One region of the Venatoribacter cucullus genome, then DNA from elsewhere that is predicted to be linked to it. Evidence: predicted binding sites of a transcription regulator. Region 1 holds the regulator's gene; each other region holds the start of a gene.

Region 1 (10,630 bases):
TCACTCTGCGTCATGGCCGTAATGGCAACATGCCGGCTCACCTGGAAATTCTGGGTAACAACGCAGAAGCGAAAATTCACCTGCTGGCCACTTACGTTTACTCGCTGTCCAACGAAGCTCCGGCACAGCAGTAAGGGTAAAAAAGCCTGCCGGTTAACCCGGCAGGCGTATGTCCGGAGGCCTTTGAGCCAGGACAAGAAAACATGAAAAAGGCGGCATTCTGCCGCTTTTTTCACTTTAGACCTGCCAAAAAACTATATAATCGTTTCGTTATATAGAAAGCGCTGTGGATCCCCTGCCCGGCTTCGGTTTCATAAAGCGCCGCATTGCATACAACCGAGGTGGTTTGCCCTATGAGTAATATTCCGGTTAAAAACGTTACCCCTGAAACCAAGAGCATGTACGAAAAGCGTAAGAAGATTTACGTACGTGAAATTGAAGGGATTTTTCAGAAGCTGCGCACCTGGACTCTGTGGGCATTAATGCTGGCGTACTTCGGTACCGCCTGGCTGAACTGGGAAGGCCGTCAGGCCGTCTGGTTTGATTTACCGGCGCGTCAATTCCATATTTTTGGCATTACCTTCTGGCCGCAGGATTTTATGCTGCTGTCCTGGCTGCTGATTATTTCTGCCTTTGCTCTGTTTACCATTACCAACCTTGCCGGTCGTATCTGGTGTGGTTATACCTGTCCGCAGTCGGCCTGGTCTTTTATTTTTATGTGGATCGAAGAGCGTGTGGAAGGCACCCGTAATGCCCGGATCAAGCTCGATAAAGAACCCATGAGCGCCACCAAAGCGCGCAAAAAAGCCCTTAAACATACCCTGTGGTTGCTGGTTGCCTTCTGGACCGGGGTAACCTTTGTCGGTTATTTCACCCCCATCCGCGATCTGGTGCCTAATATGCTGGGCCTCGACATTAACGGCTGGGCGTTTTTCTGGATTGCCTTTTTTACCGTCGCCACCTACATCAACGCCGGCTGGATGCGTGAGCAGGTGTGTATTTATATGTGTCCGTACGCCCGCTTCCAGTCGGTAATGTACGACCGCGACACCTTAGCCGTTTCCTACGATTACAACCGTGGCGAACCGCGCGGCAAGCGCAGCAAAAAAGAAGCCGACCAGGAAGCGCAGAAACAGCTGGGCGACTGTGTCGATTGCTCGCTGTGCGTGCAGGTGTGCCCGGTGGGTATCGATATCCGTGATGGCCTGCAATATCAGTGTATTGCCTGTGCGCTCTGTATCGACGCCTGTGACTCCATTATGGAAAAACTGGAACTGCCGAAAGGTTTAATCCGCTACACCACCGAAAACGAACTGGAAGGTGGTAAAACCCATATTATGCGTCCGCGTCTGCTCGGCTATGCCGTGGTGATGCTGGCCATGCTGACTGCGTTTTCTTATGTGCTGCTGACCCGTACCCCGTTCAAACTGGAAGTGGAACGTGGCCGTGGTGCGCTGTACCAGCAAACGGTGAATGACACCATTACCAACGGCTACACCCTGAAGCTGATTAACATGTCGCAGGCGCCGAAATCGTACACCCTGAGTGTGGAAGGCCTGGACGGCGCGACCATGGATGCTGCGGAAACCTACGATCTGCGGGTGAACGAGGTGCGCGAAGTGCTGCTGACGCTGGAAATTGATCCGGCCAGCGCCAAACTCACCAGCAGCCGCAACGAGGTGTATTTTGTGGTGCGTGAAGCCGATACCGGCGAAGTGGTTAAACGGGTGAAAAACACCTTTATTGCCCCGCTTAATTAAGCCGTGACGGTGCGGTTTTTTCAGGGTAATTCCTGACAAAACCGCACTGGTCTCCAGCGTACCCCATCAGTACACTTGGGCCATTTTTAACAGTGCAGAAGTCCTATGAAAGCCGAGCGTGAACCCGTAACTCCGTTTTATAAAGAACCCATGGTCTTGCTGGTAGCCGGTATTCCGCTGCTGGCCGTTATCTGGGGTTTTGTGATGCTGAACCTGGCCCTGGGCAGCAAAGATTCGCTGGTCTCCGACAGCTATTACAAAGACGGTGTCAGCTTTACCGAAAACGTGGAAGTGGACGCCAAAGCCACTGCCCTGAACATTCAGGCCGAGCTGACCTTTAACAGCAGCGATGCAGTGCTGCAGTTAAGCGGTGATTTCAGCGGCGAAGCCGAGCCGGCCTCACTGCAGCTGAAGCTGATTCACCCCACCCTGCAGGAGCAGGATCTGGATGTGTTTCTGCAACGCATCGGCCCCGGCCAGTACGCCGGGGTAAACGAACTGGTGTTGCCGCAGCGCCGCCATATCTGGCTGCAAAGCCCGGAACAAGGCTGGCGCGTACGCACCACCGATTTTATCCAGGCGAATAAGGCGGTTATTTTAAGCGCCCAATGAACACCTCTGCCAAGCCGTCGCAACCCTCCTGCTTTCACTGCGGCGAAGCCGTTACCGAAGGCGAACGCTGGACGGCCATCATTGATGGCCAGCCCCAGCCTATGTGTTGCCCGGGTTGTAAAGCCATTGCCGAAACCATTGTCGCCAGTGGTCTGAAAGACTATTACCGGCATCGTACTGAATTGCCGGATGTATCCCCGGCGGTGTTCGATAACAACAACGTCGAAGCCCGCGAAACCCTGCTGTTTTACGACAGCGACGCCCTGCAGAAACAATTTGTTGGCCGGGACGGCGATGCGGCCGAGGCCACCTTTATTATTGAGGGCATCAGCTGCGCCGCCTGCAGCTGGCTGATTGAACACCGCATGGCGCAGTTGCCGGGGGTGGAACAAGCCCTGCTCAACCTGTCCAGCCACCGCTTATTTCTGCGCTGGCGTCCGGCCGATATTAAAGTATCCAGCCTGATCGAAGCCTTATTGCGGCTGGGCTACAAAGCCACGCCCTTTTCGGCCACCTCGCAGGAAGAAAGCCGCCTGAAAGAAAACAAAGTGGCCATCCGCCGTATGGCGCTGGCCGGCTTTGGCATGATGCAGATTATGATGATGGCCATTCCCACCTACGCCGATATGACGGTGGAGGGGGAAATGTTTTTACGGCTGGCACAGATGATTCTGGCCATTCCGGTCATCCTCTACAGCGGCGCCCCCTTCTTCCGCGCGGCAGTGCGTGATATTCAGGCGCGCCACTTAACCATGGATGTGCCGGTATCGCTGGCCATTATGCTGGCGTTTCTGGCCAGTATCTGGAGTACCTTTAACCAGGGCGTGGAGGTGTACTACAGCGAAATCTGTATGTTTATCTTCTTCCTGCTGGTTGGCCGTTATTTTGAAATGCGCGCCCGCCACCGCATGAGCCGGGCCGGCAACAACCTGTTAACCCTGCTGCCCAACCTGGCCCTGCGGGTAGAAAACGGTGACGACGTCCTGATTGCCTCTACCGATATTAACGTCGGCGATATTCTGCGGGTAAAACCCGGCCAGGCCATTGCCGCTGACGGCATTGTGCTGGAAGGCCGCAGCTCGGTCGATGAAGCGGCCTTAACCGGTGAATACATGCCGGTGGGCAAAAAAGTGGGCGATACCTTAATCGGCGGCACCATGAACGTGGAAAGCCCGTTACTGATGCAGGTAACGGCTACCGGCGCCGATGCGCAGCTGTCGACCATTATGCGGCTGCTCGACCGCGCCCAGCAGGCCAAGCCGCGCGCGGCGCTCATTGCCGACCGGGTGGCCAGTTATTTCGTACTGGCGGTGTTGCTGGTATCGCTGGCGGTGTTTTTATTCTGGCTGCCGGATGGCGTTGAAAAAGCCTTTTTTATTGCCTTATCGGTACTGGTGGTTACCTGTCCCTGCGCGCTGGCGCTGGCCACCCCCACCGCCCTGACCGCAGCCACCGCCGCCATGCGCGAACGGGGTTTGTTAATCAGCAAAAGCCATGTACTGGAAACCCTGCCACAGATTAACCGGGTGGTGTTTGATAAAACCGGCACCTTAACCCAGGGCCGCCTAACGCTGGAGCGGGTCGTTCCCTTAGCCGACCTTTCCGAAACCGAACTGCTGAGCCTGGCCGCCGGACTGGAGAAATACAGCACCCACCCTATCGCCAGGGCCTTCAGTGGTATTGACGCTGCACAGGTCAGCCAGCCGGAGCAGATTTCCGGCCAGGGCATTCAGGGCCAGTGGCAGGGCCTTACCGTACGGCTGGGCCGTGCCGATTTTGCCTGGTCGCAACCCATCACGGCCCCGGATACCGCCGGCCAATGGTTACTGCTGGCCAGCGACCAGCAACCGCTGGGCTGGATTCAGCTGAACGACAGCCTGCGCCGCAGCGCCTTCACCGTGGTGAAAGGATTGCAGCAGCGCGGCATCGCTGTTTCGCTGCTGACCGGTGACCCGGGTGAATCCGGCCCCCGCGTTGCCGCCGAACTGGGCATCAGCGATGTTCGCGCCGGCATGACCCCGTCCGACAAACTGGCGGCTGTTAACACCTGGCAACAAGCCGGTGAAAAAGTAATGATGGTCGGCGATGGTATTAACGATGTACCGGTACTGGCGGGCGCCGATTTATCGCTGGCGGTCAACGAAGCCAGCGACCTGGCCAAAACCAATGCCGATACCCTGCTGACCAACGGCCAGCTGGAAGTATTACTGCAAAGTCTGGATACGGGCCGTAAAACCCGGCGTATTATTACCCAGAACCATGCCTGGGCCATCGGCTACAACCTGCTGGCATTGCCGGCTGCCGCGTCCGGGCTGGTAGAACCCTGGCAAGCTGCCATCGGGATGTCGTTAAGTTCGGTATTGGTGGTTGCCAATGCCATGCGTCTGTTATGGCTGCAGGCCATTCCGACCAAGGAGCATTAAATATGGACTTACTCTGGGCCATGGTGCCGCTGTCTTTTGTACTGCTCAGTATCGCCATCTGGGTCTTTTTCTGGGCCGTACGCCACGGTCAGTTCGATGATATGGACTCGCCGGCGCACCGTATTCTGTTCGATGACGATGAACACGCCCCCCAAAAACCCGATGCCGCCGCAGACACCGCCAACGAGCCACCAAAATCCCATGATTGAGCCGCTGTCGTTAGTAACTGCCCTGTTGCTGGGATTATTCGGTTCCAGCCATTGCCTGGTGATGTGCGGCGGTATTGCGGCGGCCATTGGCAGCCGGGCCGGCGAACGCCAGCTGCAAACACTGTTGCTGTTTAACGGCGGCCGTTTGCTCAGCTACACCCTGCTCGGTTTGCTGGTGGGCAGCGCCGGCTTATGGCTGGGCAGCCTGCACGACAGCCTGATGCTGGTGCTGCGCAGCATCGCCGCCGTCATGCTGATTCTGATGGGCTTGTATGTGGCACGCTGGTGGATGGTGCTGACCCGTTTTGAACAGCTGGGCAAACCGGTGTGGAATGCCCTGCAACCCATCACCCGCCGTTTTATCAGTTCTGCCCGGCCGCTCGACCAGCTGCGGCTGGGCATGCTGTGGGGGTTACTGCCCTGCGGCCTGATTTACAGCACCCTGGCCTGGGTTGCTGCGAACGGCTCACCGGCCATGGGCGCGGCGGCCATGCTGGCCTTTGGTATTGGCACCTTGCCAGCCCTGTTTGCCAGCACCTTAGCCGGCAGTGTGCTGGCGCCCTGGCTGAACCGCCCGGCAGTACGCCAGCTAGCAGCGCTGTTACTGATAGTCTTTGGTCTATGGACCGGGGCTGCCGTCTGGTTTCATTCTTGACATAGTGCAAGATAGTGCCGAACATACCCGCAGCCTTTTTTCCGCACCGCCGGATACCGATTGGACGACGCTATGAAACCTACTTCTGCTGTTCAAAGTCCGCTGCGTGGTACCCAACCACACTGCCAAACCTGCTCCCTGAATGCTTTGTGCCTGCCGCTGTCACTGAATGACTCTGACATGGAACGGCTGGATGACATTATTCGTCGTGGCCGCCCGATTCAGAAAGGTCAGTTATTGTTCCAGCAGGGTGAAACCTTCCAGTCCGTCTTTGCAGTGCGCACCGGTGCGCTGAAAACCTACACCCTGGCCAGCAATGGCGAAGAACAGATTACCGGTTTTCACCTGGCCTCCGAGCTGGTTGGCCTGTCCGGTTACGACAATGGCAGCTACCCGTTAACCGCCAAAGCACTGGAAACCACCACCGTGTGTGAAATTCCGCTGCCGCAGCTGGATACCCTGGCCGATGACCTGCCCGATCTGCGCAAACAATTAATGCGTACTATGGGTACCGAAATCCGCCACGACCAGAACATGATGCTGCTGCTCAGCAAAAAGAACGCGGAAGAGCGCGTAGCCTCCTTCCTGCTGGATATTTCCCAGCGTTATGCTCGTCGCGGTTTTTCTGCCAACCACTTCCGTCTGCCGATGTCGCGCGTCGATATCAGCAACTATCTGGGCCTGGCGGTGGAAACCATCAGCCGGGTGTTCACCCGCTTCCAGAAAAATGGCCTGATCGAAACCCAGGGCAAGGAAGTGATTCTGCAGGATCTGGATATGCTGCGGGAAATGGCTGGCCTGAACCCGGAAGCCGAATGCAAAGCGCACAGCGCTGAATAAACGGCCCTGACTCTTCTGCGGCGAAGGTTCCTTCGCCGCTCTTGTTCTGCTATAAAGCGGGCGCAATTCAGGGGGCCCGCCATGATCGAATCCATCACCGAACGCAAACAACAGCTCGAATTCAACAAACTGCAGAAACGCCTGCGCCGCAACGTCGGTAAAGCCATCGACGATTACCGTATGATCGAAGACGGTGACAAGGTCATGGTGTGTCTGTCGGGCGGTAAAGACTCCTACACCATGCTGGATATTCTGCTCAGCCTGCAGAAAAGCGCGCCCATTCACTTCGATATTGTGGCGGTGAATATGGACCAGAAACAGCCGGGTTTTCCTGAGCATATTCTGCCGGAATACCTGAGCACCCTGGGCATCGAATACCATATTGTCGAAAAAGACACCTACAGTGTGGTGAAGGAAATTATTCCGGAAGGCAAAACCACCTGCGGCCTGTGCTCGCGCCTGCGCCGTGGCACCCTGTACGGTTTTGCCGAAACCATTGGCGCCAATAAAATCGCCCTCGGCCACCACCGCGACGACATTATTGAAACCCTGTTTCTGAATATGTTTTATGGCGGCAAACTGAAAGCCATGCCGCCTAAGCTGTTAAGCGATGACCAGAAGCATGTGTTGATCCGCCCGCTGGCTTACTGCAAAGAAAGCGATATCGAGCGTTTTTCCGAAGCCAAAGGCTTCCCGATTATTCCCTGCAACCTGTGTGGTTCGCAGGAAAACCTGCAGCGTCAGAACATTAAAAACATGCTGGCGCAGTGGGAGCGTGAGCAGCCCGGCCGCAGTGAAAACATTTTTGCTGCTGTGTGCAATGTGGCACCGTCGCAACTGGGCGACCGCGAACTGTTTGATTTTGTCACCCTGCAGGATAAACAGGACAAGGGCCATCTGTTTACCCGTCTGGATGTGGTACAGATCGATTAATTAAGCAATCGGTTTAAACGGGCGATTACAGATCGCCCGGTAATTTTTCAATCACCATCAGCCGATATTCCCCCGGCCCTTTCAGACGCAGCTGCAGCTGATAGCGCCGCTCACTGTCCACATCTTCGGCGACCATATTCAACTCGCAATGATCCGGGTGTAACTGCGCCTGTGGCGGCTGTAAGCGCACCCTGTACAGCTGATCCAGCTCGTCAATAACACGGGTGGAAACTGCCTCATCGGGCTGTTCATTCATACTCTTGCGGATCCACTGCACCAACAGCCGGTGACGATCATCATCAAGGGTGCGCACCAGCCGCAAATAGCCCGTCTCCGTAGCCGACTTCCATGGGCAGAGCGAATCGGCCCATTCAATATCCGCCGGCATTTTATACACGGCACTAAAGGCCGGATCGGCCAACAGCTTACCGCTGCTGAGCATCAGCAACAGGCCCAGAAAGCCCATAAGCAGCGCTGATTTCATAAGATTCTCCTGCGTTCCAGACCAGACAGCATAGCAAAGGGGCGGCGGGCATTCCCGTTTCCGCGCCGGCAATGTTACCCTTGCCGCATTCATTGTTCAGCGTCACAAAGGTTATCGGCATGGCGACCAAACTCATTACCCGCGAAGGCTTTAACCGGCTGCAGCAAGAGCTGGATGAGCTGTGGCGGGTGGAACGCCCGGAGGTAACCCGCAAAGTGGCCTGGGCCGCCAGTCTGGGCGATCGCAGTGAGAATGCAGACTACCAGTACAACAAGAAAAGACTGCGCGAAATTGACCGCCGTGTGCGCTACTTACGCAAAGCGCTGGAAGACCACAAGGTGGTGGATTACAGCCCGCAGCAGGATGGCCGGGTATTTTTCGGCGCCTGGGTGGAAGTGGAAAACGACGCCGGCGACAGCCTGCGTTTCCGCATCGTTGGCTACGACGAAATTTTCGGCCGCAACGATTATATTTCCATCGACTCCCCCATGGCCCGCGCGCTGCTGAAAGCACAGGTGGATGACGAAGTGGTGGTCAACACGCCGGCCGGCAAGGCCACCTGGTATGTGAACGCCATTGATTACGTGAAGGAGCCGGCGTGACCGCTGAGGATACGCTGCAACCCCTGCAGGCCTTACTCAGCCTGCGCCTGGCCGATGGCTGTCCCTGTTCCGAATACGATTTACTGCGCTGGCTGCAGCAGCCGCAACAAGGGCTGTTCAGCCCCACCGCACTGCAGGAACCCCAATCCATGTTTCAGGCGCATTTTCTGCTGATGCATTGTTTGTATAGCCTGCGACAACAGTGGGCGAACGAACGCAGCGCCCTGCTGGATATTTCCGCCCTGCAGATTCAGAAGCACCCCTGGCCGGCGCACAGCCAGCAACAGCAACCCGACCAGCACGATCCTCTGGCGGCGTATTATCTGGATTTGCAGCATCTGCAAACGTCTGATGACGACATCGAACAGTTACTGCGTAACTTCTGGCAACGCCTGTTGCAACCGGCGGATGAAGCCGCTGACCTGGCCACACTGGAATTACAGCCGCCCACGGATGCCGGGGAAATTCGTCTACAATACAGAAAACTGGCCATGCGCCATCACCCGGATCGCGGTGGACAGCCAGAACGCTTCCGCGATATTCAATCCGCTTATCAACGCTTACGGCAACGCTACTTATGAAAATAATCACGCACTGGCTGGCCTCGTTCAGCCTTTTTCTTGCCCTGCCCGCCAACGCCCAGCTGGTGATTCTGCAGTATCACCATATCGCTACCGACACGCCGCCGGTTACCAGCATCAGTCCCGCAGGTTTTGAAGAACATATGCAATTGCTGGAACAGGAAAATATGGTGGTGGTCGATTTAAAAGACGCGCTGGCGAAAATCCGCGCTGGTATTGCCCTGCCGGAAAAAGCCGTGGCGATTACCTTCGATGATGCCTACGTTTCTATTTACGACAACGCCTTTCCGCGTCTGCAAGCCCGCAACTGGCCCTTTACCGTCTTCGTTAACACCAGGGCCGTGGACGAACGCCACAATGTGGTGATGAGCTGGGATCAGCTGCGCGATATGCAAAACCACGGCGGCTTAATTGCCAACCACACGCAATCACACCCTTACCTGATTGAACCGCCACAAAATACCCAACTGGCGGACTGGCTGGAGATGGAAATTAACGGCGCCGAACAACGCCTGCAGAAAGAATTAGGCACCAGCCATAAAATACTGGCTTACCCCTATGGTGAATACAACGTTGCCGTGCGCGACTGGCTACAGCAGCAAGGCTACATTGCCCTGGGGCAACAGTCCGGCCCGGTCGGTACCAGCTCGCATTTTCAGGCGTTACCACGCTATCCGGCTGCCGGCATTTATGCCAATCCGAAAACACTGCGTACCAAGCTCTATACCAAGGCGTTTCCTATCCCGGCGGAACAATCGGTCGAGCCGGTGCTGAGTACCGACAACAACCCGCCAGCCTTAACCCTGACCTTCAGCAGCACGGACTTATATGCCCGCCAGATTCAATGCTACTCGGGTGCCGAAGGCGCTATTCCAACCAAAGTGCAGCAAACCGGGCAGGGTATTCAGATTGATACCGCTGCCCGTGGTCCGATTAAAGCAGGGCGTGACCGCTACAACTGCACCGCTCCCAGCAAAAACAGCCCCGGCTGGTATTACTGGTATTCCCAGGCCTGGATTAACCCGGCGGTTAAAAACCGCTGAGGTATCAGGTTAAAGCAACCGCGCGAGCTGGCTGAGTTGCTGCTCGCGCGTTCGCCAGTCGGGCAGGCACTGGCTCATTAAGGCACGGAATCCCGGCCCGTGGTCAAAGTGTTTCAGGTGGCAAAGTTCGTGCACCACCACCAGCTCCAGCAGGTGTTCGGGCAGCTGCATTAATGCCAGATTCAGATTGATGTAACCACGTTGCGACAAACTGCCCCAGCGGGTACGCATTTTCTTAATCCGCAATTGCGGCCGCTGGCTGGCAAAGGGCGAAAAAGCCGGCCACCAGCGTTCGATCATGCGGGTAAATTCCAGTTTGGCCTGGCTGCGCAACCAGGTATCCAGCGCCAGCTGGGTTTGTTCAACGCTCCAGCCGGACGGCACCCACACCGCTTGTTCCGACACCATAAACTCACTCAGCGCACTTTCGCGCACCGGCAGTTGCCGGCCCTGCACCAGCAAATGCTCACTGCGCGCCTGGCGCCGCT
Region 2 (10,630 bases), 600 kb from region 1:
ACCATGAATACGAAACGGTCTTCGCGGTATTCAGGCACCGGTAAAATAGCCGTGATGCGCTCACCTTCGCCGAGGTTCAGCACGTTCACAATCGGCCGGCCCTTGGCGTTACGGCTGGCCTGCGGAATGTCATACACGGTCAGCCAGTACACTTTGCCGGCGTCGGTAAAGCACAGCACGGTATCGTGGCTGTTCACCACCAGCATGCGTTCAATAAAGTCTTCGTCTTTGACACTGGCCGCTGACTTGCCCTTGCCACCGCGCTTCTGCGCCTGGTAAGCATCCATCGGCTGGGTTTTGGCATAGCCACCGTGCGACAGAGTTAATACCAGGGTTTCTTCCGGAATCAGGTCGGCCATGGTCAGGTCGCGTTTCTGCGCCATGATTTCGGTCTTACGGGCATCGCCGTATTCTTCCCGGATGGCCACCAGCTCTTCGCGGATGACTTCCATCAGGCGTTCAGCACTGCCCAGAATTTCCAGGAAGCCGGCAATTTCTTCCAGTTTCAGCTGGTATTCTTCAATCAGTTTTTCGTGCTCAAGGCCGGTCAGCTTCTGCAGGCGCAGATCCAGAATGGCTTGTGCCTGAGCCGGTGACAGATGGTAAGAACCATTACGGAAACCGTATTCTTCCGGCAGATCATCCGGACGACAGGCATCCGGACCGGCACGTTCGAGCATATCCAGCACATCACCCGGCGCCCAGGGCGTGGCGATTAAGCGCTCTTTGGCTTCGGCGGCAGTCGGGGATTTTTTGATCAGTTCAATTACCGGATCAATATTGGCCAGCGCCAGCGCCAGACCTTCGAGCAAATGGCCACGCTCACGGGCTTTGCGCAGATCGTAAATGGTCCGGCGGGTCACCACTTCACGGCGGTGCTTAACGAAGGCTTCCAGCAGCTGTTTCAGGTTCAGAATTTTCGGCTGACCGTCGACCAGCGCCACGGTATTAATACCGAACACGCCCTGCAGCTGGGTTTGCGCAAACAGATTGTTCAACACCACTTCCGGCATTTCGCCACGGCGCAGTTCCACCACAATACGCATACCGTCTTTGTCAGACTCGTCGCGCAGTTCGGTGATGCCTTCGATTTTCTTTTCTTTCACCAGCTCGGCGATCTTTTCGATCAGACGGGCCTTGTTCACCTGATACGGAATCTCGGTGAAGATGATGGAGACTTTGCCGTTTTTGTCGTCTTCTTCAAAATGATGCCGGGCGCGCAGGTAAATACGGCCACGGCCGGTGCGGTAGGCTTCAACGATGCCTTCACGGCCGTTGATAAAAGCACCGGTCGGGAAATCCGGGCCGGGTATATATTCCATCAGGCCATCGATATCCAATTCCGGATTATCGATCAGCGCCAGACAGCCGTTCAGTACTTCCGTCAGGTTGTGCGGCGGAATATTGGTGGCCATACCCACGGCAATACCGGAGGAGCCGTTTACCAGCAGGTTTGGCACCCGGGTCGGCATAACCGCCGGAATCTGTTCCGTGCCGTCGTAGTTGGGCACCCAGTCCACAGTTTCTTTGTCGATATCAGCCAGAATGTCGTGGCTGATTTTAGCCATCCGCACTTCGGTGTAACGCATAGCCGCCGCAGAGTCGCCGTCGACCGAACCAAAGTTACCCTGACCATCCACCAGCCGGTAACGCATGGAGAAGTCCTGCGCCATCCGCACGATGGTGTCATACACCGCCGAATCGCCGTGCGGGTGGTATTTACCGATCACGTCACCCACCACACGGGCAGATTTTTTATAGGGCTTGTTCCAATCGTTACCCAGCACGTTCATGGCGTGCAGAACGCGGCGGTGTACCGGCTTAAGACCGTCACGCACATCTGGCAACGCCCGGCCCACAATCACGCTCATGGCGTAATCGAGATAAGACTGCTGCAGCTCGTCTTCAATGTTAATCGGAAGAACTTCTCTGGCTAACTCACCCATAGATACCCGGCCCGTCGTCTGGAATCACCCTGTTATGGTTGTAGCAGGTGACTCTGTCCTTGTGGTTGGTGCACCACCGGGCCTGCAAGGGCTTCCGGCGGGCTGCCAATAAAGGCCCGAATCATACCATAAATCAACAGGATACCTAGCGAGTCCGGCGACATCGGCCTACACCATCAGGAGCCGCCACCTACCCCCTCCGCGCCGGCAGAATTGATATGGGGCAATAACAATACCGGCACCAATGCGGTAGCATTCCTGCAACTATCAGGTGAGTACGACCATGAGTGAATTTCTGTTCTGGGATCCCTTGCTGATCCAGCGCTATAACAAAGCCGGCCCGCGCTATACCTCTTACCCGACCGCGGTCGAGTTCAAACCTGCCGTCAGCGATGCCGATGAACGCAGTGCCTTTGCCCAGCGTGATCCGGCCAAACCGCTGTCGCTGTATCTGCACATTCCGTTCTGCCGCCATGTTTGCTACTACTGTGGCTGCAATAAGATTGTTACCAAAGACACCAGCCGCTCAGCGCCCTATCTGGAGATTCTGAAACAGGAAATCCTTATGAAGCGTGCGCTGCTGCAGGGCGACGCCCCGGTCGAACAGCTGCACCTGGGCGGCGGCACCCCCACCTTTCTGACCGATGAGCAGCTGACCGAGCTGATGGAATTTCTGCGCTCACAGTTCCGTTTCAGCACCGCCGCTGATGCCGATTTCTCGATTGAGATCGACCCGCGTGAACTGCGCCCCAACACCCTGAAACTGCTGCGCCAGCTGGGCTTTAACCGCATCAGCTTTGGTGTGCAGGACCTCGAACATAAAGTGCAGGAAGCCGTTAACCGTATTCAGCCGGAAAGCATGATCCGCGCGGTAATGCTGGAAGCAAGAGAACTGGGTTTCCGCTCCATCAATATGGATCTGATCTACGGCCTGCCCTTCCAGAGCCTGGAAACCTTCGACCGCACCCTGGATGCCATTGTGGACATGAGCCCGGACCGGTTGTCCGTGTTTAACTACGCCCACCTGCCGGAACGCTTTAAACCACAACGCCGTATTAACGCCGAAGATCTGCCCGATGCCGGTGAAAAACTGGCGATTCTGGGGCACTGCATTAACAAGCTTTCGGAAGCCAACTACCACTATGTAGGTATGGACCACTTCGCCAAGCCGGATGATGAACTCGCCCGGGCTCAGGCCAGTGGCAAACTGCACCGTAATTTCCAGGGCTACACCACCCACGGCAACTGTGACCTGATCGGTTTTGGCATTTCATCCATCAGCCAGATCGGTGACTGGTATCTGCAGAACCAGACCACCATGGACGGTTATGAAGAAGCCCTGGGGCTGGACCAGCTGCCGGTCATGAAGCAACTGCATACCAGTGCTGACGATCGTCTGCGCCGGGCCGTGATCAGCGGCCTGCTGTGCCATCTGGGTGTCGATTTTGCTGTTCTGGATCAGCAGTTTGGCATCGACAGCCGGGCGGCACTGGCTGCCAGCCTGACCGAGCTGGAACCCATGGTCAAAGACGAGCTGGTCGAAATCAGCGCCAGCGGTATCCGTATTACCGAGCGCGGCCGTTTGTTGTCACGCAACGTCTGCATGGCCTTTGATACTTACCTGCAGCAGCATGAGCAAAACCGCTTCTCCCGTGCCATCTGAGCCACGCCGGCGCAGCCGCTGGCTGGCTGAAATGGCACTGGTGCTGATGCTGGTTGCCGGATTCAGTCTGTGGCTAAGCCGCCATATGCTGAACAGCGGTGAACCGGCGCCGGCAGAAACGCTGCCCGCTGTTCCGGCAGGAACCGGCACCCTGCAATGGCCTGCCGCACACAACAAAACTCTGGTGTATTTTTTCGCCCCCTGGTGTGCGGTGTGCAAAGTCAGTATGCCGTCACTGAATCTGCTGTCCGGCGATGACCTGCGCGTGGTGGTTATCGCTCTGGACTGGCAAAACCAGGCCGAAGTGGAAGACTTTGTCCGCAGCAGTGGTTTTCAGGGGGAAGTATTACTGGGCACAGCAGGCACCATGCAGCGCTGGCAAATCGATGCCTTTCCCAGCTATTACGTGGTCGGCCGTGATGGCAAGGTACTGCACCGCGACCGCGGTTTTACCACCCCGCCGGGGTTATTACTGCGTACCCGCTAACCCGTCACAGCTGCCCCGGCTGGCCGCGCCAGAAGCCCCATTGCTGTCCATCAAACTGCAGATACACCCGCCGTTCAAAGGGCCTGGTCCGGGATTCCAGACTGCGCCGCAAAGTCCGGGCCGTACGTAAGGCCGGATCCTGAATCCAGGCCTCCAGATCCACCGCCGCCCACTGAATAAAGGCCTCAGCGTAGTAATACTCGCCGACCAGATAAGGGGCAGACAGCTCGACAATGCGCAGCAATTCCGGCCGGCCGTAATAAAAGCCCTCGCCCGTATCTTCTGCACGCCCTTCCGGGTAACGGTATATCCATAAAGCCTGAGCCACTTTGCGTGAGCGCCCGTTGACCGTTTCACCGGCCAGCCGCAGTTCACTTTCCCGCGTTACCTGCCCATGCTTATACAAAGCTTCCAGCAGCACACTGTCCGTGGTGGTCTGCGAGCGGTCGACCTCATAAGGCAAAGGAAAGGGGCTCCACATCAGCGTTTCCGCCTTAAGAGCCGCCCGTATCACGGCTTCCGCAGTCGCTGTTGACAAGCCTGGCTGCGCCGGAACGGACACAGAAAAAAGTAACAGAAGTGTAACAATCAACGGTTTCATAATTCCTCCCGGTCACTTAGCATAGCGCGCCATCAGACGAACGTCGGGGATTGTCGGGGATTGTCATGCAAATGTCACAGCCCGGTTTTAGATTCCCCTTACCTTAACGAGAACGGATATGACCATGCAGCAAGCCACTGCACAGCAGCATCAGCTTCAGGCTGACATACTCGATTCCACTCTAGTGGCCCGGGTTACTCAGGACCCGGCTGAAATCCGCCAGGCCATGGCCTTACGCTATCGCGTCTTTGCTGAAGATATGGGCGCCGCCGTCAGCGGCAGCGAACAGGGGCTGGATCAGGATCATTTTGATGAATACTGTCTGCATCTGATCGTAAAAGACATCGCCAATGATCGCGTGGTGGGTTACAGCCGCATTCTTACCAACGAACTGGCGGCCAAAGCCGGTGGTTTCTACTCCGCGACCGAGTTTGATTTAAGCGCCATTTTACTGCCCGGTAAGCGCTATATGGAAATTGGCCGCACCTGCGTAGATACCGAATTCCGCAGCGGCTCCGTCATTGGCCTGCTGTGGTCCGGCATCGCCCAGTTTATGGCCGCCCACAACATTGATTACCTGATGGGTTGCGCCAGTATCCCGTTACGCGATGGCTACAGCCGTGCTGTCGCCATTGTGAACCATCTGCGTGACAATCACTTCACCCCGGAACATCTCCGCGCCACCCCCAAAGTCCCGATGCCAACGGTCGACACCGATCTGGACGGCAAGGCGCTGATGCCTCCCCTGTTAAAAGCCTATCTGCGTATTGGCCTGAAAGTCTGCGGCGAGCCCTGCCTCGATAAAGCCTTTAACGTCGCCGATGCCCTGATTCTGCTGGACCGTAAGGATATGAACCAGCGTTACCTGCGTCATTTTACCCGCGCCGAAGCCTGACCGGCGGCGCTTAATGCAGGCGGCTCAGGCCGCCTTTTTTTCCTTCTCTTCCCTTGCCGCAGATCAGCCACCCCGGGCGCAATTATCAGCTAACCTTAACGGCAGTTACCTAAGCCACAGCGGGAGCATTATGACCAGCATCACCATCAGCCAGGCCAGCGAACTCATCTGGGATCTGCTGCAGACTCTGGAAGACACCTACTGGGAAGCCAACACCTGTGACGGCAAAGATCAGGTATTCAACCTTATCCGCCTGCTGACCAACGAATATATGGAGCTGCTGAAGATCAGCGTGCAGGATCACCATTATGAATACGAAGTAATCACCGTAAGCCCTCATGAACTGCTGCATACTCTGGAAGATTTCCAGCTGGCCTGCCACGGCCTGACCCGTCGCCAACGTACGGCCGAGCAGCTATCCAGCCTGCTGAAACGCTTTAATCACCATCTGCATCTGTAAACTTCCTGACATTTCCGGACATTCAGGTTCAATGGCGGATGAGATCCATCCGCTACACTAGGCGGTATCGCAAACAAAACTGCTATCCGATGAAAAAAATACTCTTCAGTCTGCTGCTGATACTCGCCGGTTGTGATCAACCAGACCAGCACACCGCCGGCCCGGCCACGTCCTTCGACGTGCCGCCCATGCCCGATTTTTCCACCATCAATGATGTACAAGAAAAAAAGCAGGCATTTTTCGATTACCTGCTGCCGCTGGTTGAGGAAGCCAACAGCCGCATTCTGGCTGAACGCGCGCTGGCCGAAAAATGGCTGCTGGAACCCGACAGCCTGAGCACAGCCGAACAGCAGGAACTGCAGCACCTGCTGGAAAAATACCGTATTACCACCGATATTCCGGAACAACAGCAGGACTTACTGCTGCGCCGCGTGAATGCTATTCCGCCATCGCTGGTACTGGCGCAGGCCGCCAACGAATCGGCCTGGGGCACGTCACGCTTTGCCCGCGACGGCAACAACCTGTTCGGCCAGTGGTGTTTCAGTGAAGGCTGCGGCCTGATTCCGGAAGGCCGGGGCGACGATGCACGCCATGAAGTACGCGCTTTTGCTGACCCGCTGCAATCCATCGAAAGCTATATGCGCAACCTCAACAGCCACCCAAGCTACCGGCAACTGCGTGAATTACGCCTGCAGGAACTGGAGCAACAGGGTTACCCCAGCGGTATTACCCTCAGCGAGGGATTACAGAGCTATTCCGAGCGCGGCCAGGACTATATTGATGAAATTCAGCAGATGATTGAGTTTAATCAGCTGCAACGCTTTGACGTAACCTCTCCGGGCGGCGACAATCAGCGCGATTCTGATTCTGCTTCCGGGGAATAAAGTGCAACCAGCCGAACGTCGTTTCCGTCAGCGCCAACCTGCTGGCCGGTTAAAACTCGAATTTTGTCTGTTCAACTGGTTTGGACGCCCGAAAAAACCCCAGCCGGCCACCGTCAGCGACTTTGCCATCAGCGGCCTGACCATGCTCAGCGATCTCAGGCTGAAGCCCGGCCAGCGCCTGTTGCTGAATCTGGCCAGCCATGATCACCGCCTGCAGGCGGTCCCCGCCCGCATCATCCGTGGTGATGAACATACCGGCCACTATCGTTACGCCGTTCAGTTTACCCTTGGCGACATGCCTGCCGGCGCCAGCCGCGCGGCCTATTCCGTACTGCATCAACTGGAGCAAGGTCTGAAGCGCCCACAGGCAGCCTGACACCGCTCCACTTACCCGGGAACATACACATGGATTCTGTACTGGTTATTAACAGCGGCAGCTCTTCGGTAAAATTTGCCCTGTATACCTCCGCCACCGCCGCCCACCCTGCCCTTACGGCACTGGCCGAACGCCTGAATGAACCCGGCTCTGCCATCCGCATCCGGGGCGAACTGGAACATCAGCAATCTCTCGGCGAACACGCCAGCCACCGCAGCGCCATGCAGGCCTTTCTGCAACTGGCGCAACCCTGGCTTGGCAATCTGCGCGGTGTTGGCCACCGGGTTGTACATGGCGGTGAGCGTTTTGCACACAGCACCGTTATTGACGACAGCAACCTGGCCGATCTGGCCAGCTTATCGGCCCTGGCCCCATTGCATAACCCGTTAAATGTGCAGGGCATTGAACTGTGCCGTGAACTCTTTGCCGGCATTCCGCAGATTGCAGTTTTTGATACCTCGTTCCACCAGAGCATTCCGGAAGCGGCTTACCTGTATGGCGTACCTTATGACTGGTATGAACAGGATGCCGTACGCCGCTATGGTTTTCATGGCACCAGTTACCGCTACGTTACTCAGGAAGCGGCCCGCCGGCTGCACAAACCGGTCGAAGAAACCAATCTGCTGATTGCCCACCTGGGCAACGGCTGCAGCGCCACCGCGGTTCGTTTTGGCCAGTCCGTCGACAGCACCATGGGCTTAACCCCACTGGAAGGCCTGGTGATGGGTTCCCGCTGTGGCGATATTGACCCCGGCCTGATCGAACACATGCAACGCAGCCGTGGCCTGACGCTGGAACAATGCATGCACGAACTCAACCGCAACAGCGGTCTGAAAGGCTTATCCGGTCTCAGTAACGATATGCGCACCCTGTTACAGGCGGAGGCCGACGGCAACGCCACGGCCAGGCGCGCCATCGATGTGTTCTGCTTCCGCGTCGCGCGCAGTTTTGCTGCCTTGTCAGTGTCGCTGGCCGATATCGATGCCGTGGTCTTTACCGGCGGTATCGGTGAGCACGCCGCCGGAGTGCGTCAGCGGATTCTGGCCGCCTGGCGTAACCGGAACTTCCGCCTCGACAGCAGCCTGAACCAGCAACATGGTGATGACCAGGGCCGCATTACCCAGCAAGGATCACCACTGGTATTGGTCGTTCCGACCGATGAAGAACGCATGATTGCGCTGGATACTTACCAGCTGACCGAGGCCTTATGATCAATATTTTTATTGCCCCCACCGGGCTGGAAAGTGGCTTAACCAGCATCAGCCTGGGGTTAATCCGGGCGCTTGACGCGCAGGGTCTGAAAGTGGGTTTTGTTAAACCGGTAGCGCCCGGCTATGCCGCCAGCGAGCGCTCTACCCATCTGGTGCGCACCCTGCTGCATCTGCAGACACCCGACCCCATGCACCTGAATCTGGTGCAACAGCGGGTCAGTGACGGCATGCTCGACCGGGTGCTGGAAGACACCGTCGCCCTGCATGCCATTGCCAGCCGCGACTGCGACGTGGTGCTTATTGAAGGCCTGGTACCGGACCGCAGCGAACCTTACACCGCCAAACTGAACGCCGAAATTGCCAAGGCCCTGAATGCTGAAATTCTGCTGGTTGCCAGCGGCCGTAACCGCACCGTCCAGCAGGTCCAGACCGAGCTGAAAATCCAGCTGGGTATCTTTGGCGGAGCCCAGGCCAATCTGCTCGGTTGTGTGATTAACAAAGCCGGCCGCGGCCCGCGCCATACCGGCATCCCGTCGGTGGGTGAAGTTACCCCGGCCACCCAGAGCGAAGATTTCAGCCAGCTGAAACTGAATAACTGTCCGCTGCTGGGTACCATTCCCTGGACCGCCGAGCTGATCAGCCCGCGTACCCTGGATGTCGCCCGCGCCCTGAATGCCGAGATTCTGAACGCCGGCGAACTCGACACCCGCCGGGTTATGCGCATTGCCATGGGCGCCCGCTCGCTGGGCAATATGATCGACGTATTGCGCCCCGGCACCCTGCTGGTTGCCCCCGGCGACCGCGACGATATTCTGGTCGCCGCCGCCATGGCCGCCACCAACGGCACCCCGCTGGCCGGCTTGCTGCTGACCCACGGCATCAAACCGGCCGACAACCTGATCAACCTGTGCCGCAGCGCGCTGCAAACCGGCATTCCGGTGCTGCAGACCCACCTCGATACCTTTGCCACGGCGCAGCAGCTGACCCACATGGATACCCAGGTCGCCATTGATGACGCCGACCGCGTCCAGCTGATTATGGAAACCGTGGCCAACCATCTGGACATGCCCACCCTGATGCAGCAACTGGGGCAACCCCATGCCAGCCGCCTCAGTCCGGCCGCGTTCCGCTATCAGATGGTGGAAAAAGCCCGCGCGGCCAACAAGCGCATTGTGCTGCCGGAAGGTGAAGAACCCCGCACCATTCAGGCTGCGGCGATTTGTCAGAGCCGTGGTATTGCCAACTGCGTGTTACTGGGAGACCCGGAACGCATCGTCCAGATAGCCCAGGCCAACGAAGTGGAACTGCCCGACGGGCTGCAGATGATTGCCCCCGCCAGCGTGCGCCAGAACTACGTCGCCGGTATGGTCGAGCTGCGCAAACACAAACAACTGACCGAACCCATGGCGCTGGCGCAGCTGGAAGATAACGTGGTGCTGGGTACCATGATGCTGGCGCAGAACGAAGTCGACGGGCTGGTATCCGGCGCCATTCACACCACCGCCAACACCATCCGTCCGGCGCTGCAGCTGATCAAAACCGCGCCCGGCGCCAAGCTGGTGTCGTCGGTCTTTTTTATGGGTTTGCCCGATCAGGTGCTGGTGTACGGCGACTGTGCGGTTAACCCCGACCCAAATGCCGAAGAGCTGGCTGATATTGCCATTCAGAGTGCGGAATCGGCCCTGGCCATGGGCATCAGCCCGCGCATTGCCATGGTCAGTTACAGTACCGGCAAATCCGGCAGCGGTGCCGATGTGGAAAAAGTCCGCACCGCCACCGAACTGGTGCGTCAGCTGCGCCCCGATCTGATTATTGACGGCCCGCTGCAGTATGACGCCGCCACCACCGCCAGTGTGGCCCGCAGCAAAGCACCCGACAGCCCGGTGGCCGGCCAGGCGACGGTACTGGTGTTCCCGGATCTGAACACCGGTAATACCACCTACAAAGCCGTGCAGCGCAGCGCCAATGTCATCAGCATCGGGCCGATGCTGCAGGGCCTGGCCAAGCCGGTCAACGACCTGTCGCGTGGGGCCTTAATTGAGGACATCGTTTATACCATTGCGCTGACGGCCATTCAGGCCCAGCAACAAGAACAACAACCAACTGA
Region 3 (10,630 bases), 860 kb from region 1:
GGCAACAGCAGGGTTTGTATTTCACCGTTAACGGCGAGCAGATTTTTTACCGCTGTTCTGGCAACCGGCATAAGCCGGTGCTATTACTGATTCACGGTTTTCCCACCGCCAGCTGGGACTGGCGCCACCTGTGGCCGGCATTAAGCCGGGATTATTGCCTGGTGGCGGCCGATATGCCGGGCTTCGGTTTCAGTGCCAAACCGCGCAGTTGGCAGTACAGCATCGTCCTGCAGGCCGATGTGCAGCAGGCATTGTTGCGCGAGCTGAATATTCAGCAGTTTCATATTCTGGCCCACGATTATGGCGATACGGTGGCGCAGGAGTTGCTGGCGCGCCATGCTGAACAGCCCATCGGTATTCAGACTGTGACGTTACTGAACGGCGGTTTATTTCCGGAAACCCATCAGCCGGTACTGGTGCAGCGGTTATTAATCAGCCCGCTGGGTTTTTTGCTGGCCAAATTCTTTTACGGGAAAAAACTGCGCCGCACGTTCTCCCGTATTTGCTCCCAGCCACTGGCGGAAGAAGAGCTGCAGGGGTTCTGGACGCTGATGAATTATCAGAATGGCCGGGCGGTGCTGCCTAAATTAATTCGTTATATGAGCGAGCGCCGCCGTTATCGCAGCCGCTGGGTCGGGGCTTTGCAACACAGCCCGGTGCCGCTGTGTTTGATTAATGGCAGTGATGATCCCATTTCCGGGCGTCACATGGTGGCGCGTTACCGGGAACTGGTCGGGGATACCAATATTACCGAGCTGGAACAGGTGGGGCATTATCCGCAGCTGGAAGCGCCGGCGGCGGTGCTGGCCGCCTGGCAGAATTTTATGGCAGCGCAGCAACCCAACGAACAGAATTTATAAATTAGCCGGGTGCAATGACATCCGGTAGGCCGAAACCGCCGGAATTAAACCAGCCACTAAGCCCAGACCAATACTCAGCCCCAGATACAGCGGTAATTCCTGCAGATTCAGCCAGCCATTCACCAGCACGCCGTAATGGCTGGCCAGCCAGCCCTGCAGTAACCATAACGCTGCACTGCTTAGCAGTACCGCCAGCAGCCAGCTGGCCATAATAATGAACAGCACTTCCAGCTGAATTAACAGCAACAGCTGCCAGGGGCGGGCGCCGATCAACCTTAATAAACCGATTTCCGCTTGCCGTACCGCCAGGCTCAGCTGCAGCATGGCCACTGAGCCCAGCACCGCCGTCACCAGCATAATGCCGCTGAGCAGATTCAGCAGTTGTTCGGCGCTGCTTAATAATTGCCAGAATTCACTGAGCGCCACGCCGGGTAAAACTGCACTCAGTGGTTCGCTGTGCGCGCCGTTAAGTTGCGCCTGCGCCTGAAAGGTCAGGGCACGGCTTTTTAAACCGATAAACACCGCCGACACCGCACTGGCGGGTGGCAGTTGCGCCAGGCTCAGCGCCGGCAGGGCACGCGCTTCGGCCGCCGGAATATGCAGCGGGTGATGGCCGTGATGGCCATGGTCATGCTTATCGTGCGTGTGTTCTTCGTGAGCCTGTTCTTTATGCGCGTGTTCGTCGTGTGCGTGTTCGTCTTCTGCCACTGCTTCCGCGGCCGCCAATAAGCGTGGCAGCGCCGGTGAGTGCAGCGCTTCCAGCGTATTCAGATGCACATGAATGGAACGGTCGACCGGTGTGCCGGTGGGCGCCAGCACGGCGCTGATCTGAAAACTCAGTTCATCATGGTGCTGGAAACTGTGCTGGTGGCTGCCATGGCTGAGCAGCAGATGGTCGCCCATCCGGTAGCCCAGTTCGCGCGCCACGCTGGCACCAATAATGGCCTGCAGCGGGTGGTTAAAGGCGGGTTCGTCGCCCTGCTGGCTGACCAGCGGCTGGCGGCGGCCGTAGCGGAAATGCTGAAAATAATCGTCATTGGTGCCGATCACCGCATAACCGCGGTGCGAATCACCCAGCACCAGCGGAAATTGCCAGGCCAGCTGCGGCAGGTTGCGGATGTCCTGCCAGCGTTCTGCCGACAAGGCCTGAGTCGGCGTGCCGAGGCGAAACACCGAGTACAGCACCACCTGCAGCGGATGGCTGCGGGCCGCGACAATTAAATCGGTGCCGCTGACGCTGCTGTTAAAACTGCTGCGTAATTCCTGGCTGACACTGCGGCCCAGCAATAAAGCCGACAGGCTCAGTGCCATGGCCAGAATGACCAGGCTCAGCGCCAGCTTGCGGGTGAGCAGGCTGCGTAACGCGACTTTCCACAACATCATACCGGCTGCTCCTGCATCGTCTGCGCTGGCTGCTGCAACTCCTGCAGGCTGCACACCCGGCTGAAATACTGGCGCAGCCGCTGATCGTGGCTGACCAGCAATAAGCCAGCGCCGGTATCGGCGCATTCCTGCAGCAATAACTGCATAAAGGCGGCGGTATTGTCGTCGTCCAGCGCCGAGGTAGGTTCATCGGCAATAATCAGCGCTGGCCGGTGCACCAGTGCGCGGGCAATGGCGGCCCGTTGTTGCTGGCCAATGCTCAGCTGGCTGACCCGCTGCTGGCGCTGGCCGGTGAGATTCAGGCTGCCTAACAAATGCTGCAGCCAGGCCGGCTCGGCTTTCTGGCCGGCAAAATGCAGCATTAATTGCAGGTTTTCTTCCACGGTCAGATAGGGCAGCAGATTCAGCGTCTGGCTGATAAACCCCAGCTGGCGCGCGCGCCAGTGGTCACGCCGGGCAGCGCTCAGTTGCCACAAGGATGTTCCCTGCAGAGTTACCGAACCGCTATTGGGACACTGCAGACCGGTAATAATCTGCAGCAGGGTGGATTTGCCAGAACCGGACGGGCCGTGCAGAAACAGGCGTTCGCCCGCCTGCAGGCAGAAGTGTGGAATGTGCAGCAGCGGCCGGGGCTGCCCCGGCCACTGGTGCTGCAGGTTGTTCAGTTCTAATAACGCGTCCGTCATGCCGGTTCCTTTTATTGGCCGTACTTTATTACCGTGCTTGTATCAGCCGTGCCTGGCCGGCGTTAAAAACGCCAGCGCACACCGGCCTGCAGGTTACGGCCCGGCAGCGGCGCGGCTTGTTTCAGATATGACACATGATTGACCGCGTATTCATCGGTCAGGTTCTGTACCGCCAGATGCCAGATTAACTCGCTGCCACCGATTGGCATATTGTATGCCGCATAAGCATTCAGAAGCATAAAGTCACTGGTTCTGGTTTCGTTTGGTGCGGTGTCATTCTGGGTAAAGATGGCACGACCTTCGGCGCGCAGATCCCAGCCATTATGCTCCCAATTTAGCGCTAACAGCATACTGGCCGGAGGGGTGCGCGGCAGATCTTCACCATTCGTGCGTTCCGCTTTAACCACGTCGCCACCAATATCCACATGCCAGGTGTTGGTCAGGTTATGCTGCCAGTTGAACTCCGCACCGGTAAAGCGGGCATCGCTCTGTTCATAACGGTAGACGTCATCGCAGTGGAAGGGATCGCCAGTGTTACCACATGGGCGTCCATAGTTATGCTCAATCTCTTTTATTTCGTTATAGATGTAATCGTCAAAGCGGTAGTGGTATACCGCCGCCTGCAGTTTGTTACGGTCACCCTGATACAGCCAGTTAAGGTCGATGGTCCAGGCTGTTTCGACATCCAGATCCGGGTTGTCCAGCTGGAAAGAGGAGGTGGCGTGGTGATCACCGTTCCAGTACAGCTCATACACTTCCGGAGCGCGTTGTACCCGTGCCAGGCTCAGGCCCAGGCGTTGTTGTTCAGACAAGACCCAGGTGCCGGCTGCTGACAGACTGACAGGAGTGAACTCTTTGTCATCGTAATAACTGCTCTGGTGGCGATAGTCATGGGTACCCGTAAATTCAATCGGGTCAGGATCGGTGCTGATATTAATGTGGTCAATCCGTGCGCCCAACTCGATGGTGCCATGGGTCCAATCACGTTGTTCTACCAAAAATACCCCAGCCTGTTCTGTGGTGGTGAGCGGCATGGGGGTGCTGTGAGCAAACTGATAGGTACCGTTAACATCAGTGCTGAAGTTCGCTCCTTCCAATCCGTCCCATCCAGTTGAGCCAAAGGAAGCGATATCATCACAGCCACCGTGGCTGTGACAAAGTCCAAGGTCTTGCTTCTCTAACTGAATACCGAACGTACCCTGCCATTGGCCAATAGCGCGATGACGGATACGGCTTTGCAATTCCCAGGTTTCTTGTTGGAATAAACCAACCACTTCGCCGGGTTCGGTTTCATCATGTTCGTAATCGGTGTAGGACAGTTCAGTACGCCATTCTTCCATCCAGTGGAACGCCGAGTCCGCAGCCGGACGCCAGGCGCCTTTTAAGTCGTAGCGGATTTGTTTGGGGACAACGCGGTACTGATCATCGTCGAGGCTGGGTACGCCGTAATCGTATTCCAGTGTGCTGATGCTGCCACCAACAAAGCCATTCACACCATCGGCCCAGCTGAGTGCTACCGCGCCACCCTTGCCTTCAGTGTTGCTGTTGGCAATGCGACCGCTGTTGTTACCGGCAGGAACGCGACCATTTTTACCACTGCGGTAATTGTCAGAGTCGCGTTTGAAACCATCCAGGTGCAGTGTCCAGTTGCCTTTACTCAGATCGAGTACTGCATCGGTACTGTAACCACTGTCGACACTGCTGCTTTTAACACCGACTTCTCCACTGATGCCATCGCCGGGTTGTTCATGAATGCGGCGATCAATGACGTTAACTACACCACCAATCGCACCACCGCCATACAACAGGGTTGCCGGGCCATAGATGACCTCAATTTGTTCCGCCGCACTGGCTTCGCTCATCGGGCTGTGGTCGGAGCTCATCGCAGAGGTATCACCGGTATCACTGCCGTTCTGCAGGATTTTTACCCGGCTGCCGCTCATGCCACGAATAACCGGTCGGCCTACACCCGGGCCAAATGACGAGTTGGCAATGCCCGGAGTGCTCTCCAGCAAGGTACCCAAAGAGGTTCCGCTGTTGTTGTCGATAGCATTTTTATCCAGCACGGTGACTGGTTGGGCAACATCGTAAACCGAACCTTGGCTAGCGCTGCTGATCACTAAGGTATCTAATTCTGTTGTATGAGCAGCAACTTGTGCGCTGCTGGTGGTGGCACAGATCGCCAGAAACAAGGCATTACGACGGTAACCGGATTGAAACGGCTGGAACATACAAAACCCTTAAATATGAACATCACAGGAGACCATTGCAGCGCACAAAATTCAGCAGCCACATAGGTGGTGCGGCTGGTTTCATTTATAGTCACAACAATGAATCAATCGGCCGGATCGGCCATTTGAACGATATGTTATATTATAACTTTTCAGTTTGGGAAGTCTTTATGCGTGGATTTTTGCTTTTACTGCTCAGCCTGGCGCTGCCGCTGCAGGCGCAACCCTACAAAACCATCGAGTTTATGGAGCTGCTGCCGGCGAAAGATTTACAGGCGTTGTCGAACCCGCCCGAAGATCTGCTGAGTATTGAAGAAGGCTCGCTGGAAGATCAGGTTGCCGCTGCTGTGGGAAAAGCGGTGGAGCAGTCGGCTAACAAAGAACCGCAGAACGAATGGGAGCGGGCGCTGCAGTCCACTGATGTACGGCCCGAGTACAACGGCAAAAAAATCCGCATTCCGGGTTTTGTGGTGCCGCTGGAGTTTGATGATCAGCAGGTGGTAACCGAGTTTTTCCTGGTGCCTTACTACGGCGCCTGCATTCACCTGCCGCCGCCACCACCGAACCAGATCATCCTGATGCAAAGCAAGAAAGGGGTGTATATGGACACCATCTACGACCCCTATTGGATTGAAGGCACCCTGTACACCGATCTTAAAACCAACGAGCTGGCCACCTCGGCGTACCGCATGGTGGTGGATAAGATCGAGCTGTATATCGGGCCGGCTGAATAGTCTTGTTGTGCGGGGCGGTATAAAAACCGTTATCCTGTGCGCCGTTTTACCTCTGAAAGTGAGTGATTTATGTTGTTGCTGAAACAGCACGCCGACTGGATTCTGTTTGCCCTGGTGGCGTTTCTGTTTGTGGTTTTTCCACAACTGGACCTGTGGGTCAGTGGCTGGTTTTACGACCCTGACAGCCACAGCTGGCCGATGAATGACAATGCCGTTGTTATGTCGATTTATGAATTGCTGCGCTATGGGCCGTTTTTTATCGTGCCATTGTTGCTGGCGGCCGTGGCCATGACCTTTGTAAAGCATGGCATTGATAAAGCTCAGCGCCGGATCTGGGTCTTTTTACTGGTGGGGTTGCTGGCGGGGCCGGGGTTGCTGGTGCACAGTGTTTTTAAAGAAGTGTTCGAGCGTCCGCGGCCGCGTGCAGTACAGGAGTTCGGCGGTACGGAAACCTTTGAGCCGGCCTTTGTTGTGTCTGAAAAGTGCCAGCGCAGCTGTACATCCTTTGTCAGCGGGCATTCCGCAATGGGGTTCTGGCTAATGGCTTTTGCCTGGGTTTTCCGGCGTCGCAGCTGGTTGTGGGCCGGTATTGTTGTCGGTTCACTGGCCAGTGCCGGGCGCATTGTGCAGGGCGGGCATTTTCTCAGCGACACCCTGGTTTCCGGCTTTATCTGCTACTTCGTTTACCGGGGTTTCAGCTGGTGGTTGTTGGGCCACAGCCGGATTCAGGAACCGGCTACGCGATAAGAAATGCAAATAAAAAAAGGCGCCGCGGCGCCTTTTTGTTTACCTGTAAAACGGCAATTATTCCGCTTCAATACCAGCAATTAACCAGGGTGCGTTGTCTTTGCTCAGGTCGCGCTCCAGATGCCAGACATCAAAGACGGCATCTTCGCTCTGCTCGCCGGCATCGCGGGCTAAACCCCGGAACAACAGGCTGATTTCAGCGCTGTTGCCCTGAGTGCCTGCGGCCACAATTTCGGCGTTCAGGTCGATAATGTCGGTTTGCGGGGCGCTGTCCATTTGCTGGCGCTGGTTGGCCAGCTGGGCAAAGAGTTCTGGTTTCACGTATTCGGCAATTACGTCCAGGTTGCCACTGTTCCAGGCGCTCTGTACGGCGCGGTAATGTTCCAGCGCACCCTCAATAAAGGCCTGCTGATCAAAGCCGGCCGGCAGATCAATCACCGCGGTGCTGGCCGGTGCGGCTGCTGCAGAATCACCGATGCTGCCCATATCAAACGCCTGGCGTTGCTGCGGCTGGGCCGGGCTTTGCGCACCGGGTGCGTAAGCGGCAGCGGGTTGCGGCGCGCGGCGACGCAGCAGTTTGAACAGTACAAAGCCCACCAGTGCAATCAGCAGGATGTCCATAAACTGAATGCCTTCAAAGGCACCGCTGCCGAGCAGGTAAGCGAAAATTCCGCCGGCCAGTAACCCCCCCATCAGTCCGCCCAGCATGCCTTTACCGGCTGCGCCGGCTGCCGGTGTTGCCTGCTGAGCCTGATCCTGCTTTTGCGGGGCCTGACGTTGTTGCGTGGGTACGGCTTTGCTTTTACCGAAACCACCGCCACCGAAGCGCTTGGCATCGGCCTGGTGGGCAATACCAAAGGTCAGAATCAGTACGGAAAACAATGTCCAGAAGGCTTTCATAAGGTCCTCTATGCAGGTCAAAAAATGATGCCCATGGTAGGTAAGGGCTGAGTAAAAGTCACCTGCGGCTTAGGCAGGAAGCGTAAAGCCGGGGCGCACACCTGTGCCGGCGATTAAAGCCTTTATTTTTGTGTGGGTTTGATTCAGGTCAACGCGTGTTTTGCTGGCTTGCCTAGACTCGGCAAGGATACGCCATCTGATAAGAGGGAAAAGGACGTATGGAAATCACTGAATGGACACAGGATCTGAACCTGGGTATTGAGATTATTGATTCGCAGCATCGCCGTATTGTCGATTACATCAACGATCTGACGCACGCCATTATTGCCGAAAATCAGGCCGAAGTGGCGGATGTGCTGGAGCGTCTGCGCGATTACACCTTTGACCACTTTGCCTTTGAAGAGCAGCTGATGAAAAAGGCAGGCTATGAGCTGCTGGAGGCGCATCAGGCGGTACACCGGCGTTTTGAGGAAAAAGTGGTGCGTATGCAGCATGAACTGCAAAGCGGCCGCGACCCTTTCGGCATTGCCCGGCGCGTGCGTACAGCGCTGCTGGCCTGGCTGATTCAGCATATTCGCCACGAAGACGTGGACTACGTGCCGCTGGTGAAAAAGAGCCTGAAAAGCAATGAAAGCTGGATCGAAAGCACACTGACCAGAATCTTTGGCAGTTCCTCGGCCACCAGTTAACTGCCGCCCTGCCGGCAGGCTTACCAGAACAGGGTGGCGTAGCCGCTAATCAGGCCAATACAGAGCAGGTTAAGCCAGATACCGGTGCGCATCATCCGTTGCTGCGGTACCTGGCCGGTACCAAATACAATGGCATTGGGCGGGGTGGCGACCGGCAGCATAAAGGCACAGGACGCTGAGACTGCAATCAATACCGCTAAGGTCACCGGATCCACGCCCATACTGCCGGCAATGCCGGTAAAGACCGGAATCAGCAGCGCGGCACTGGCGGTATTGCTGGCAAATTCAGTCAGAAACACCACGAAGGTAACAATCACCAGCGTTACCAGTACCGGGCTGGCCTGATCCAGTAACGCACCGATGTTATTGGCCAGAAACAGGCTGGTGCCGGTGGTGTTCAGCACCGCACTCAGGCACAGGCCACCGCCGAACAGCAGCAGTACACTCCAGTCGGTGGTGCGCTCTATGTCTTTCCAGCCCACCACGCCGCTGATGGCCAGGGCAATAATGGCGGCAATGGCCACCAGGGTGTCAAAGGACGATAACCCACCCAGCAGCTTGTTCAGCGGCGCACTGAAAATCCAGCACAGTACGGTGGCAATAAAAATCAGCAGGGTCAGCTGGCGTTGGCGGGTCCACTGTACCTGGGTTTTTTCTACGGCGACGCGGGCGCTTAAATCCGGTTTCAGAACCATATACAAAACCAGTACCGCGGCTGGTAATAACAGCAAGGTCAGCGGCAGGGCTTTCTGCATCCAGCCCATAAAGGTTAAGCCGGTCTGGGCCGCAGCAATGGCATTGGGCGGGCTGCCAACCAGGGTGGCAATACCACCAATGCTGGCACAGTAAGCAATGCCCAGCAGGGTGAAAACCCAGGTGTTCTGGTTATGTTCACGGTCGAGCTGGCTCAGCATCCCCAATGCCAGCGGCAGCATCATGGCCGCTGTAGCGGTATTGCTGATCCACATGGACAGTCCGGCAGCCACGGCAAACAGCAACAATACGGCAACGGCCAGGCGGCCACGGGCAAAGTTCAGCACCAGCGCAGCGATGGCTTTATCCAATCCCTGCGTGCTGAGGGCCGAAGCCAGGGCAAAACCACCCAAAAACAGAAAAATAATGGGGTCGGCAAAGCTGCTGAGGGCTTTGCCGGTGGGAAAGACATCCAGCAAGACGGCCAGCACCGGCACCAGCAGCGCCGTGATGCTGACGTGAATAGCCTCGGTCAGCCACAGCACGGCAATAAAAATCAGCATGCTGAGGCCTGTGACCACCTTCGGCTCAAACGGCAGCAGGTTCAGCAGGGCAATCAGCAACAGTACATCGACTGCCAGAATGATCCGTTTGCGGCGGATGTGCGCCGCCGGTACTGATAAGCTCATAGGTTCTCCGCTAAACAGGCCGGGGGCGGGTTACATCACCCGCATACCCGGTTGGGCACCTTCGTGGGGTTCCAGCAGGAAAATATCGCTGCCACCGGGGCCGGCGGCCAGCACCATGCCTTCTGATAAGCCGAATTTCATTTTGCGTGGGGCCAGGTTGGCGACCATGACCGTCAGCTTGCCGTTCAGGTCTTCCGGGTTATAAGCCGATTTAATGCCGGAGAAAACATTACGGGTTTCGCCGTTGCCGATATCGAGGGTCAGTTGCAGCAGCTTTTCGGCGCCTTCCACATGCTCCGCTTTGATAATGCGGGCAATGCGCAGATCCACTTTGGCAAAATCCGGAAATTCGATGGTGTCGGCGATCACTTCATTGCCGTCGTCGCGCAGGGCAGGGCCTTTCGCTTTCTCTTTTTTATCGGCTTTTTTGTCCGCTTTTTTATCAGCGGGATTGGCAGCCGCTGGTTGTACGCCACCGTTTTCTTTTTCCAGCTCGGTTTTGGTTTCTTCCAGAATGGCGGTTACTTTGTCCATTTCTGCGCGCGCCAGCATGGGCTGGAATTTATTGATTTTGTGGCTGGTCAGAATGCTGCGGCGGGCTTCCCAGTTAAGGTTTTCCAGGTTCAGGAACTCACAGGTTTTGGCCGCAATTTCCGGCAGCACGGGCGCCAGGTAAGTAACCAGCTGGCGGAACAGGTTCAGCGCCACCGAGCACACCTCCTGCACTTCCTGCTGGCGGCCTTCTTCCTTGTTCATGGCCCAGGGGGCTTTATCCTGAATGTATTCGTTGGCACGATCGGCCAGCGCCATAATCTCTTTCATGGCGCGGCTGAATTCGCGTTTTTCGTAGTGCCCGGCAATCTGGTCGCCGGCGTCGATAAATTCCTGCACCATGGCCGGTTCGGCACAGGTGGCACTTAATTCACCGCTGGCCTTGGCAATAAAATTGCCGGTACGGCTGGCAATGTTCACCAGTTTGTTGACCAGATCGGCGTTCACGCGCTGCACAAAATCTTCC

The links. Region 1 encodes FNR, which switches genes on or off when oxygen is low (the NO sensors DNR and NnrR bind a similar motif). Its sites were predicted from a motif close to TTGATNTANATCAA; they were not measured.
Region 2: a site for FNR is predicted at 2,160-2,173, ahead of hemN (oxygen-independent coproporphyrinogen III oxidase). Genes of this name have one in related genera too.
Region 3: a site for FNR is predicted at 7,680-7,693, ahead of GJQ55_RS03785 (bacteriohemerythrin). Genes of this name have one in related genera too.

Annotation. Positions count from the first base shown of each region.
Region 1 covers NZ_CP046056.1:1,624,129-1,634,758, forward strand. Annotated here, with positions in the region: gene ccoP (cytochrome-c oxidase, cbb3-type subunit III) at 1-134, shown strand, start outside; gene ccoG (cytochrome c oxidase accessory protein CcoG) at 354-1,760, shown strand; gene GJQ55_RS07670 (FixH family protein) at 1,866-2,372, shown strand; gene GJQ55_RS07675 (heavy metal translocating P-type ATPase) at 2,369-4,795, shown strand; gene ccoS (cbb3-type cytochrome oxidase assembly protein CcoS) at 4,798-5,004, shown strand; gene GJQ55_RS07685 (sulfite exporter TauE/SafE family protein) at 4,997-5,659, shown strand; gene fnr (fumarate/nitrate reduction transcriptional regulator Fnr) at 5,732-6,499, shown strand; gene ttcA (tRNA 2-thiocytidine(32) synthetase TtcA) at 6,581-7,432, shown strand; gene GJQ55_RS07700 (hypothetical protein) at 7,458-7,916, opposite strand; gene greB (transcription elongation factor GreB) at 8,036-8,518, shown strand; gene GJQ55_RS07710 (DNA-J related domain-containing protein) at 8,515-9,099, shown strand; gene GJQ55_RS07715 (polysaccharide deacetylase family protein) at 9,096-10,142, shown strand; gene GJQ55_RS07720 (M48 family metallopeptidase) at 10,152-10,630, opposite strand, start outside.
Region 2 covers NZ_CP046056.1:1,021,344-1,031,973, reverse strand. Annotated here, with positions in the region: gene gyrA (DNA gyrase subunit A) at 1-1,946, opposite strand, end outside; gene hemN (oxygen-independent coproporphyrinogen III oxidase) at 2,230-3,609, shown strand; gene GJQ55_RS04970 (TlpA family protein disulfide reductase) at 3,578-4,096, shown strand; gene GJQ55_RS04965 (hypothetical protein) at 4,101-4,577, opposite strand; gene GJQ55_RS04960 (GNAT family N-acetyltransferase) at 4,816-5,592, shown strand; gene GJQ55_RS04955 (hypothetical protein) at 5,723-6,052, shown strand; gene GJQ55_RS04950 (glucosaminidase domain-containing protein) at 6,142-6,936, shown strand; gene GJQ55_RS04945 (PilZ domain-containing protein) at 6,938-7,312, shown strand; gene GJQ55_RS04940 (acetate kinase) at 7,342-8,523, shown strand; gene pta (phosphate acetyltransferase) at 8,520-10,630, shown strand, end outside.
Region 3 covers NZ_CP046056.1:768,571-779,200, forward strand. Annotated here, with positions in the region: gene GJQ55_RS03750 (alpha/beta fold hydrolase) at 1-860, shown strand, start outside; gene GJQ55_RS03755 (ABC transporter permease) at 855-2,243, opposite strand; gene GJQ55_RS03760 (ABC transporter ATP-binding protein) at 2,240-2,929, opposite strand; gene GJQ55_RS03765 (TonB-dependent receptor) at 2,992-5,160, opposite strand; gene GJQ55_RS03770 (DUF3299 domain-containing protein) at 5,331-5,894, shown strand; gene GJQ55_RS03775 (phosphatase PAP2 family protein) at 5,964-6,641, shown strand; gene GJQ55_RS03780 (Tim44 domain-containing protein) at 6,699-7,541, opposite strand; gene GJQ55_RS03785 (bacteriohemerythrin) at 7,760-8,230, shown strand; gene GJQ55_RS03790 (SLC13 family permease) at 8,251-9,612, opposite strand; gene metG (methionine--tRNA ligase) at 9,643-10,630, opposite strand, start outside.